2 regions of the Kitasatospora gansuensis genome follow, and region 1 is predicted to be linked to the other one. Evidence: riboswitches for the same ligand, from Rfam matches in the RefSeq annotation. Region 1 holds a riboswitch; the other holds the start of a gene.
The links. Region 1 has a riboswitch for glycine ahead of gcvP (aminomethyl-transferring glycine dehydrogenase). Riboswitches for the same ligand answer to the same signal wherever they lie in the genome.
Positions count from the first base shown of each region.

Region 2: linked by a shared signal. The riboswitch ahead of gcvT (glycine cleavage system aminomethyltransferase GcvT) and the one ahead of gcvP (aminomethyl-transferring glycine dehydrogenase) in region 1 are both predicted to bind glycine.

Region 1 covers NZ_JACHJR010000001.1:7,090,985-7,095,396, forward strand. The annotation lists gene F4556_RS31960 (MFS transporter) at 1-166, opposite strand, end outside; gene F4556_RS31965 (DUF2382 domain-containing protein) at 303-1,340, opposite strand; glycine riboswitch at 1,499-1,604, shown strand; glycine riboswitch at 1,606-1,740, shown strand; gene gcvP (aminomethyl-transferring glycine dehydrogenase) at 1,842-4,412, shown strand, end outside.
Region 2 covers NZ_JACHJR010000001.1:2,673,816-2,678,227, reverse strand. The annotation lists gene glyA (serine hydroxymethyltransferase) at 1-150, opposite strand, end outside; gene gcvH (glycine cleavage system protein GcvH) at 241-615, opposite strand; gene gcvT (glycine cleavage system aminomethyltransferase GcvT) at 704-1,822, opposite strand; glycine riboswitch at 1,974-2,076, opposite strand; gene F4556_RS11645 (enhanced serine sensitivity protein SseB) at 2,360-3,169, shown strand; gene F4556_RS11640 (enhanced serine sensitivity protein SseB C-terminal domain-containing protein) at 3,281-4,048, shown strand.

The DNA of each region.
Region 1 (4,412 bases):
CGGCGGACAGCAGGTTCGCTGTCATCAGCCAGGTGATGTTCGAACCGGAGACGTCCAGTTCCTTGGCCAGGGAAGGCAGGATCGGGACGACCGCGGTCTGCACCACGCTGAACGCCAGCATCGCCAACACCAGGGCGGGGAGCACGCGCGCGCTGCTCGGCCTCACGGAATTTCCTCCAGTTCGGGCCACCCGTGCGAAGAGCTTCAGGTGGACGAAAGTAAACGAACTGAAGTAACGATGGCGGCAGATACTTCACTCTGTCAAATATTGCTTGGTGAAGCTTTGGCAAAGTGGCGGGGCGTCAGGACGGACGGAGCGGCTCCGGGCGCAGCTGGGTGCCGTTCGAGGACGCCGGAGCCGGTGTCGCGGCGGGTGCGGGGGCCGGGTTGGTGGTGTCGTCGTGGATCTCCACCTGCTCGCGGCGCAGCTCCTCGCGGATCACCGCCTCCTCGGTGAACCGCTCGACCACCAGGCGGACCCGCTCGACCGGTGCCAGGTACTTGCGCACCACCGGGCGCTCCTCCCGGAGCGTCACCTCCTCGACCGCCTCGGCGATCTCCTGCTCGCTGAGTGCGGCCCGCTCGGACTCGGTGACCGGCACCCGCTCCACCCGGACCCGCTCCTTCACCACCGGCACCTTCCGCTCGACCGCCTCGGAGGTGACGTACTTGCGCAGCTTCGCCGTCCCCAGCACGTGCCACTCGGTGGTGACGTCCAGCCGCTCCTCGCGGCAGGTGATCTCCACCGGCCCGGCCGGCGCGTTGCCGGGCACGGTCGGGTCGTCGGTGGCGGTGGTGGCCGGCGGCGCGACGGTGGTCGGCTGCGGCTTGGCGGCCGGGGCCGCGGGGGCGGCGGTGAAGGCCATCGGGGCGGCCGCCACGGTCGGGGCGGCGGGTGAAGCGTTCATGCTGGTTTCCTTGCTGAGGGTGCCGAAATCGAGGTCCTTGCCGGACCCCGAGCCATTGCCGACCGCGGCCGGGGGAACGGCACCGCCCGCGTCCAGGCCGTAGTAGCGGTAGAGCTGGAGCTCCTGGGCGGGGGAGAGGTGCTGGCCGACCCCGAAGTCGGGGGAGTCCTTGATCAGCGACTTGTCGTACGGCACCTTGAGCTCGTCCCCGGAGAACTCGCTGGTGGTGAGCGGGACGAAGGCGTCCCGGCCGAAGATCCCGGTGCGGACGGCGGCCCACTCGGGCTCGCCGGTCGCGTCGTCCAGGTAGACCTCGTCGACCGTGCCGATCTTGTCGCCGTTCCGGTCGACCGCCTTGTGGCCGATCAGGTCTCGCGGGTCGATGTCGGTCTGCACGCTGTCCTCCAGCAGGTACGAAAGCCCCGTTGACACACCGTCAGGGGACGGCCGAAGGAGCTGGACGGCCGCACTTCACACGAAAAGCCATCAAACGGGCGATCGCGAGCCGGACGCACCCGTCCGGGGCAGTGGGGTGACCCAGGGCACCCGTGATCAACCGGCGCTCCGCTGGTACCCTGGGCCCCGACTGCCGAGCCCGCTCGGGAGAGTCCCCGCACCGCTCACGTGGTGTCACGGGGACGCCGAAGGAGCAAACCCTCCCCGGAATCTCTCAGGCATCCGTACCGTGCGGGGTAGGTCACTCTGGAAAGCAGGGCAGGACCGACGGCGAGGGAGCCGACGGACCCCACCCTCACCGACGGTGCAAGCCGGCGTGCGACCCTCGGGCCGCCGCGTGCGGGCGAAGCTCTCAGGTATCGATGACAGAGGGGGAGGCCTGACGGGCTCGTTCGTCCCCGGCTCCGCTGTCCCACAGTGGTGTTGCCGTCCGGCGTGCGTGCCCCCGCCGGTCCGTGACCAGGAGGCCTCGACCCCATGAATGCCCAGCCGACCCTCACCGAGCTTGAGCAGTCAAGCCCCTTCGAGAACCGTCACATCGGCCCCGACGCCGCCGCCCAGGAGAAGATGCTGGCGCAGGTCGGGTACGGCTCGCTGGACGAGCTGTCCGACGCCGCCGTGCCGGACGCGATCAAGAGCCTGACCGCGCTCGGCCTCCCGGCCGGCCGCAGCGAGGCGCAGGTGCTCGCCGAGCTGCGCGAGCTGGCGGACCACAACCAGGTGCTCCAGCCGATGATCGGCCTGGGCTACTACGGCACCTTCACCCCGCCGGTGATCCTGCGCAACGTGCTGGAGAACCCGGCCTGGTACACCGCCTACACGCCGTACCAGCCGGAGATCTCGCAGGGCCGGCTGGAGGCCCTGATCAACTTCCAGACCGTGGTCGCCGACCTGACCGGCCTGGACACCTCCGGCTCCTCGCTGCTCGACGAGGGCACGGCCGCCGCCGAGGCGATGGCGCTGGCCCGCCGGGTCGGCAAGGTCAAGGGCGGGGTCTTCCTGGTCGACGCCGACACCCTGCCGCAGACCATCGCGGTGATCCAGACCCGGGCCGAGCCGACCGGGGTCGAGGTGGTCGTCGCCGACCTGTCCGAGGGCATCCCGGCCGAGGTGGCCGAGCGCGGCGTCTTCGGTGTGCTGCTCCAGTACCCCGGAGCCTCCGGCGCGGTCCGCGACCTGGCCCCGGTGATCGAGCAGGCGCACGGCCTGGGCGCGATCGTCGCGGTCGCCGCCGACCTGCTGGCGCTCACCCTGCTCAAGTCGCCGGGCTCGCTCGGCGCCGACATCGCCTGCGGCACCTCGCAGCGCTTCGGTGTCCCGATGGGCTTCGGCGGCCCGCACGCCGGCTACCTGGCGGTCCGCGCCGCGTACGCCCGCAGCCTGCCCGGCCGCCTGGTCGGTGTCTCGGTGGACGCCGACGGCAACCGCGCGTACCGGCTGGCGCTGCAGACCCGTGAGCAGCACATCCGCCGCGAGAAGGCCACCTCCAACATCTGCACCGCCCAGGTGCTGCTGGCCGTGATGGCCTCGATGTACGCGGTCTACCACGGCCCGGACGGCCTGGCCGACATCGCCCGCCGGACCCACCGCTACGCCGCCGCGCTGGCCGAGGGCCTGCGCGCGGGCGGCGTCGAGCTGACCACCGGTCAGTTCTTCGACACCGTCACCGCCAAGGTGCCGGGCCGGGCCGCCGCAGTGGTCGCCGCCGCCCGCGAGAACGGCGTGAACGTCTTCCAGGCGTCCGAGGACCTGGTCTCGATCTCCTGTGACGAGACCACCACCCGGGAGCACCTGGCCGCCGTCTGGGCCGCCTTCGGCGTCACCGCCGAGGTCGCCGAGGCCGCCGACGCGCTGCCCGCCGCCCTGCTGCGCGAGGACGAGTACCTGACCCACCCGGTCTTCCACAGCCACCGCTCGGAGACCGCGATGCTGCGCTACCTGCGCCGCCTCGCCGACCGGGACTACGCGCTGGACCGCGGCATGATCCCGCTGGGCTCCTGCACCATGAAGCTCAACGCGACCACCGAGATGGAGCCGGTGACCTGGCCCGAGTTCGGCCAGCTGCACCCGTTCGCCCCGGTGGACCAGGCCGCGGGCTTCCTGACCCTGATCCGGCAGCTGGAGCAGCAGCTGGTCGAGGTGACCGGCTACGACGCGGTCAGCATCCAGCCGAACGCCGGTTCGCAGGGCGAGCTGGCCGGTCTGCTGGCGGTCCGCGCCTACCACCGGGCCAACGGTGACACCCAGCGCGACGTCTGCCTGATCCCGGCCTCCGCGCACGGCACCAACGCGGCCTCCGCCGTGATGGCCGGCATGCGGGTGGTCGTGGTGAAGACCCTGACCGACGGTGACGTGGACGTCGAGGACCTCAAGGCCAAGATCGAGCAGCACCGCGACCAGCTCTCGGTGCTGATGGTCACCTACCCGTCCACCCACGGCGTGTTCGAGACCGAGATCACCACCATCTGCGCCCTCGTGCACGAGGCCGGCGGCCAGGTGTACGTGGACGGCGCCAACCTGAACGCCCTGGTCGGCCTGGCCAAGCCGGGCAAGTTCGGCGCGGACGTCTCGCACCTGAACCTGCACAAGACCTTCTGCATCCCGCACGGCGGCGGCGGCCCGGGCGTCGGCCCGGTCGCGGTGCGCTCGCACCTGGCGCCGTACCTGCCGAACCACCCGCTGCAGTCCGAGGCGGGCCCGGCCACCGGTGTCGGCCCGATCTCGGCCGCCCCGTGGGGCTCGGCCGCGATCCTGCCGATCTCCTGGGCGTACGTCCGGCTGATGGGCGGCGAGGGCCTCAAGCGCGCCACCCAGGTCGCGGTGCTGAACGCCAACTACATCGCCAAGCGGCTCGCCCCGCACTTCCCGGTGCTCTACACCGGCCCCGGCGGGCTGGTCGCGCACGAGTGCATCATCGACCTGCGTCCGCTCACCAAGGAGACGGGGGTGACCGTGGACGACATCGCCAAGCGCCTGATCGACTACGGCTTCCACGCCCCGACCATGTCCTTCCCGGTGGCCGGCACCCTGATGATCGAGCCGACCGAG
Region 2 (4,412 bases), 4.4 Mb from region 1:
GACCGAACCCTGCGCCTCCATCACCGCGACGGGCGCGAAGTTCTCGGAGGCGATCATCTCGAGGGTGGTCTGCTGGCGGTGCAGCTCGGCGTCGACCGCGGCGGCGATCTCGGGGTCGAGCGCGTGCAGGGACTGGTTAAGAACCGTCATGTCAGGGTCTTCCCGTGGGGCGGTGCGGGCAATGGACCAAGGGAGAGAGCCGGCCGCCGCGCTGCGGCCGACCCCCCGTCAACCAGTGGTTCAGGCCTTGATGAAGGCGTCGTACTCGGCGGCCGACAGCAGCTTGTCGGTCGCCTCGACCTTGACCTTGTAGAGCCAGGCGTCGCCGAACGGGTCGCTGTTGACCGAGGCCGGGTCGTCGATGACGGCCTGGTTGATCTCGACGATCTCGCCGGTGGCGGGGGAGTACAGGTCGCTGACCGACTTGGTCGACTCGAGCTCGCCACAGGTCTCACCAGCGGTGACGGTGTCACCGACCTCGGGGAGCTGGACGTAGACGATGTCGCCGAGGGCGTCAGCCGCGTGCGCGGTGATGCCGACCGTCGAGACACCGTCCACGGCCTCGGTCAGCCACTCGTGCTCCTCGGTGTACTGCAGGTGCGTGGGGTTGCTCATGGCGTCATTCTCCAGGATCGCAAGAGGGTAGGGCGAAGCCGTCCGCTGAGCGGACCGGGGGACTGCGGGAACTGAAAGGGTGTCAGGCTCAGCGGGCGCGCTTGTAGAACGGCAGCGCGACGACCTCGACCGGCTCGTGCTTGCCGCGCACGTCGACGGCCACCGCGGTGCCGGGGGCGGCGTGCGCCGCGTCCACGTACGCGATGGCGATCGGCTTGCCCAGGGTGGGGGACGGGGCACCCGAGGTGATCCGCCCGATCGGGGTGCCGTCGACGCTGACGACGTCGTACTCGGCGCGCGGGACGCGCTTGCCCTCGGAGACCAGGCCGACCAGCTTGCGCGGCGGGTTGGCCTCGGCCTGTGCGGCGGCGGCCTCCAGGGCCTTGCGGCCGACGAACTCGCCGTCGTTGGTGGTCTTGTCGAAGCGCACCACCCGGCCCAGACCGGCGTCGAACGGGGTCAGGTCGGTGGACAGCTCGTGCCCGTACAGCGGCATGCCGGCCTCCAGGCGGAGGGTGTCGCGGCAGGACAGGCCGGCCGGGACCAGGCCGACCGGGGCGCCGGCCTCGGTCAGCGCGTTCCACAGGTGCTCGGCGTCGGCCGGGGCGCAGAAGACCTCGAAGCCGTCCTCACCGGTGTAGCCGGTGCGGGCCAGCCAGACCTCGCGGTCCGCGACGGTGGCGGGCAGCAGCGCGTAGTACTTGAGGCCGGGCAGGTCGGCGTCGGTGACCGAGGCCAGGATGCCGTTGGCCTCCGGGCCCTGGACCGCGATCAGCGCGTAGGCGTCCCGGTCGTCCCGGACCACCGCGTCGAAGCCGGCCGCGCGCTCGGTCAGCGCGTCCAGCACCACCTGGGCGTTCGAGGCGTTGGCGACCACCATGTACTCGGTCTCGCCGGTGCGGTAGACGATCAGGTCGTCCAGGATGCCGCCGTCCTCGCGGCAGATCATGGTGTACCGGGCGCGCAGCACGCCGAGCGCGGAGATGAAGCCGACCAGCGCGTGGTCCAGCAGTTCACCGGCCTGAGGGCCCGTCACGGTGATCTCGCCCATGTGCGAGAGGTCGAAGAGACCCGCCTTGGTACGGACCGCGAGGTGTTCCTCACGCTCGCTGCCGTAGCGGAGCGGCATGTCCCAGCCGGCGAAGTCGGTCATGGTCGCGCCGAGCGAGCGGTGCAGCGCGTCGAGCGCGGTGAGGCGAGGGGACATGGTGACTGGACTCCTTGGCAGCAAACGGGCATGCGGGGGTGGAGTCTCCCCGTCTGTCGTCACAACCTGAGAGCTTCACCGCACATCCAAGGATGGCGGCTTGCACCGTGGGTGGGCGCACGGCGCGGCCGTGTCCACTTTCCAGATCTGCCTCGCCCGGGCGGTAGGGGTGCCTGAGAGATTCCGGGGAGGACTTGCTCCTTCGGCGCCGGCCTGTGCCACGAGGGCAGTCCGGACTCTCCCGCGCGGGTTCGAGCGGCCAGTGTGAAGTTGTGGGCGGGGTCATCATGGCACGAGTCGACGCCCCAAGGGGAGAGGGGGCCGGGCCGAGGGCCTGTCTGCCGATTCCCGTCGGGGCCGGCCCGCCCGGCACGCACGCTCGCCGCACGGCCGAAACGACCAAGTAGCTCCGCTACGAGGCCGCCCCGGCCGCACGCCGAGCGCACGCACCGAACGACCCGGCCTGATCCGACGGGAATCGGCAGACAGGCCCTACGCTCTTGGCAGCAAAGACATAGAGGGGCGGTAGCAGGGGCGATGGGGTACCCGGCGGGCGACACAGGGGCGCAGGCATGGGCGGAGCCGGGCACCGCGCCGCCCGGCGGCAGCTGGCCGGTCAACGAGCTGGAGCAGGTGCTGACCGCCGCGCTCGGCGACCCGGGCGCGACGCCCCGGGTGATCGAGGTGCTGGCCCGCAGTCAGATCTGGATCCCGCTGCCGGCCGGGGCGGACCCACAGGGCAGCGGTCTCGATCTGCCCACGATCGAACTGGCGGGCTCGCCGTACGTCCCGGTGTTCTCCTCGCAGGAGACCTTCCTGCGGCACGCGCCGGGTCTGGCCTTCGCGATCGCCCCGGCCTGGGAGTTCGCCCGCGGGCTGCCGCTCGGGGTCGGCATCGCGGTCAACCCGGAGGCGCCGGTGGGGATCCCGGTGCCTCCGGAGGGGGTCGGCGAGCTGCGCCGCGGGCCGCAGGGCGAGCGCTGGGAGCAGCAGCCGGACGGTGCGCGGGTGGCGCTGCGGGAGCCGGAGCCGGCCGAGGAGCCGTACGCCTTCCTGGGCGCCGCGATCACCGAACTCGCCGAGCTGCCGGGAGTGCTGACGGCCCGTCGGGCGCTGGCCGGGGTGGAGCGGGACACGCCGGTGCTGTTCATCGGGGTGCAGCTGGACGCCGGCTGGCCGGCCGATCCGGGGCAGGTGAACGAGGCGCTCGGCCGGGCGCTCGGAACCACCCCGCCGCCGTGGGGCGTCCACCTGGTGCTGCTGGATCTGGTGGCCGATCCGGTGGTGGAGTGGATGCTCACCCGGGTACGTCCCTTCTACGTCAGGTCCGGGGCGGTCGCGGGCTGAGCCGGCGGGGGACCCGCCGGTACGGGGCGGCGGTATGACGGCTGTCCGGGCGGGCCAATAGGCTTCGCTCGGAGCCCAGGGCGAGACGGGCGGAAACGGGCGGAGCGAGGCATGAGCGCGGGAGCGACGGCAGACGGCGCGATCGAGCGCGCCCTCGGCGAGGTCGCGCCCGACCGCTTCGACGCCTACGAGCGGCTGCTGTACGCGCTGGCCGAGGGCCGGGTCTGGATGCTGCTCTGGCACGGCACCCCCGGCAGCCCGGACGCCCAGTACGGGAACATGGAGCTCGGCGGCCACGGCTACGCCCCCGCCGTCACCTCGCCCGAGCAGCTGGCCGCGAGCGGCTGGGCCCGAAGTCACGAGGTGATCTCCGGACCGGAGATCGCCAACGCCCTGTACCGGACGCGCTGGGGCCTGTGGCTCAACCCGCACGTGCCCGGCGGCGGGGTCGGTGTGCCCTGGGCCGACCTGCGGCGGATCGCGGCCGGCCTGGACCGGCTGCCGGCCGGGCCGCTCCAGCTGACCGACCCGGTGGTCCAGGCACCGCAGTTCTACGCCCAGTTGCAGCGCGAGGCGGCCGAGGTGCGCCCGGTCCGGGCGCTCCGGCAGGCCTGGGTGCGCCCGGCTCTCGGTGAGCCCTACCTGGCGATCGGTCTCGACCTGTACGACACCTCGCCGCCCGCCGTCGAGGCGGCCCGGGCGCTGGTGCACCGGGCGGTGCCGCAGATCCCGGCCGGGCTGCCGGTCTCGACGGTGGTGCTGGCTGACGAGTGGGACCCGGTGGCGATGTGGATGCGCGCCTTCGCCCGCCCGTTCTTCGATCGGGAGGCCCGCCCCTACCCGGCCCAGGGGTACTGGCCGCACCAGCCCTGGCAGTGAACCCCCCTGCTCCGAAGGGGTAGTTGGGGTACGTCCGGTTTGTTCATCTGCACGCATCTTGACAGACATGTAACAGCCGTGTGAAGAGCGCTATTCGGCAAGATCACGAGTGCATGCAGACAGATCACAGTTGGGCATCCTTCGGTTGTCAGGTCTGGCGTGCGACAACCCGAATGGCAGAGAGTCTGCCCAAAGCGGTTCAAGGGTTCGGCCAACCCGGTCCTGCAACTCCCTTGCTTTACAGCATTCTTCGTACACCGCCGCATCCGCGGCCGGCAGCACCGCACCGACGCACCAGCACCACCACCGCATTAGTACGCGACACCGGACCACCTTCGGGCCCGGGCCCCACCGGGCCCGCGCC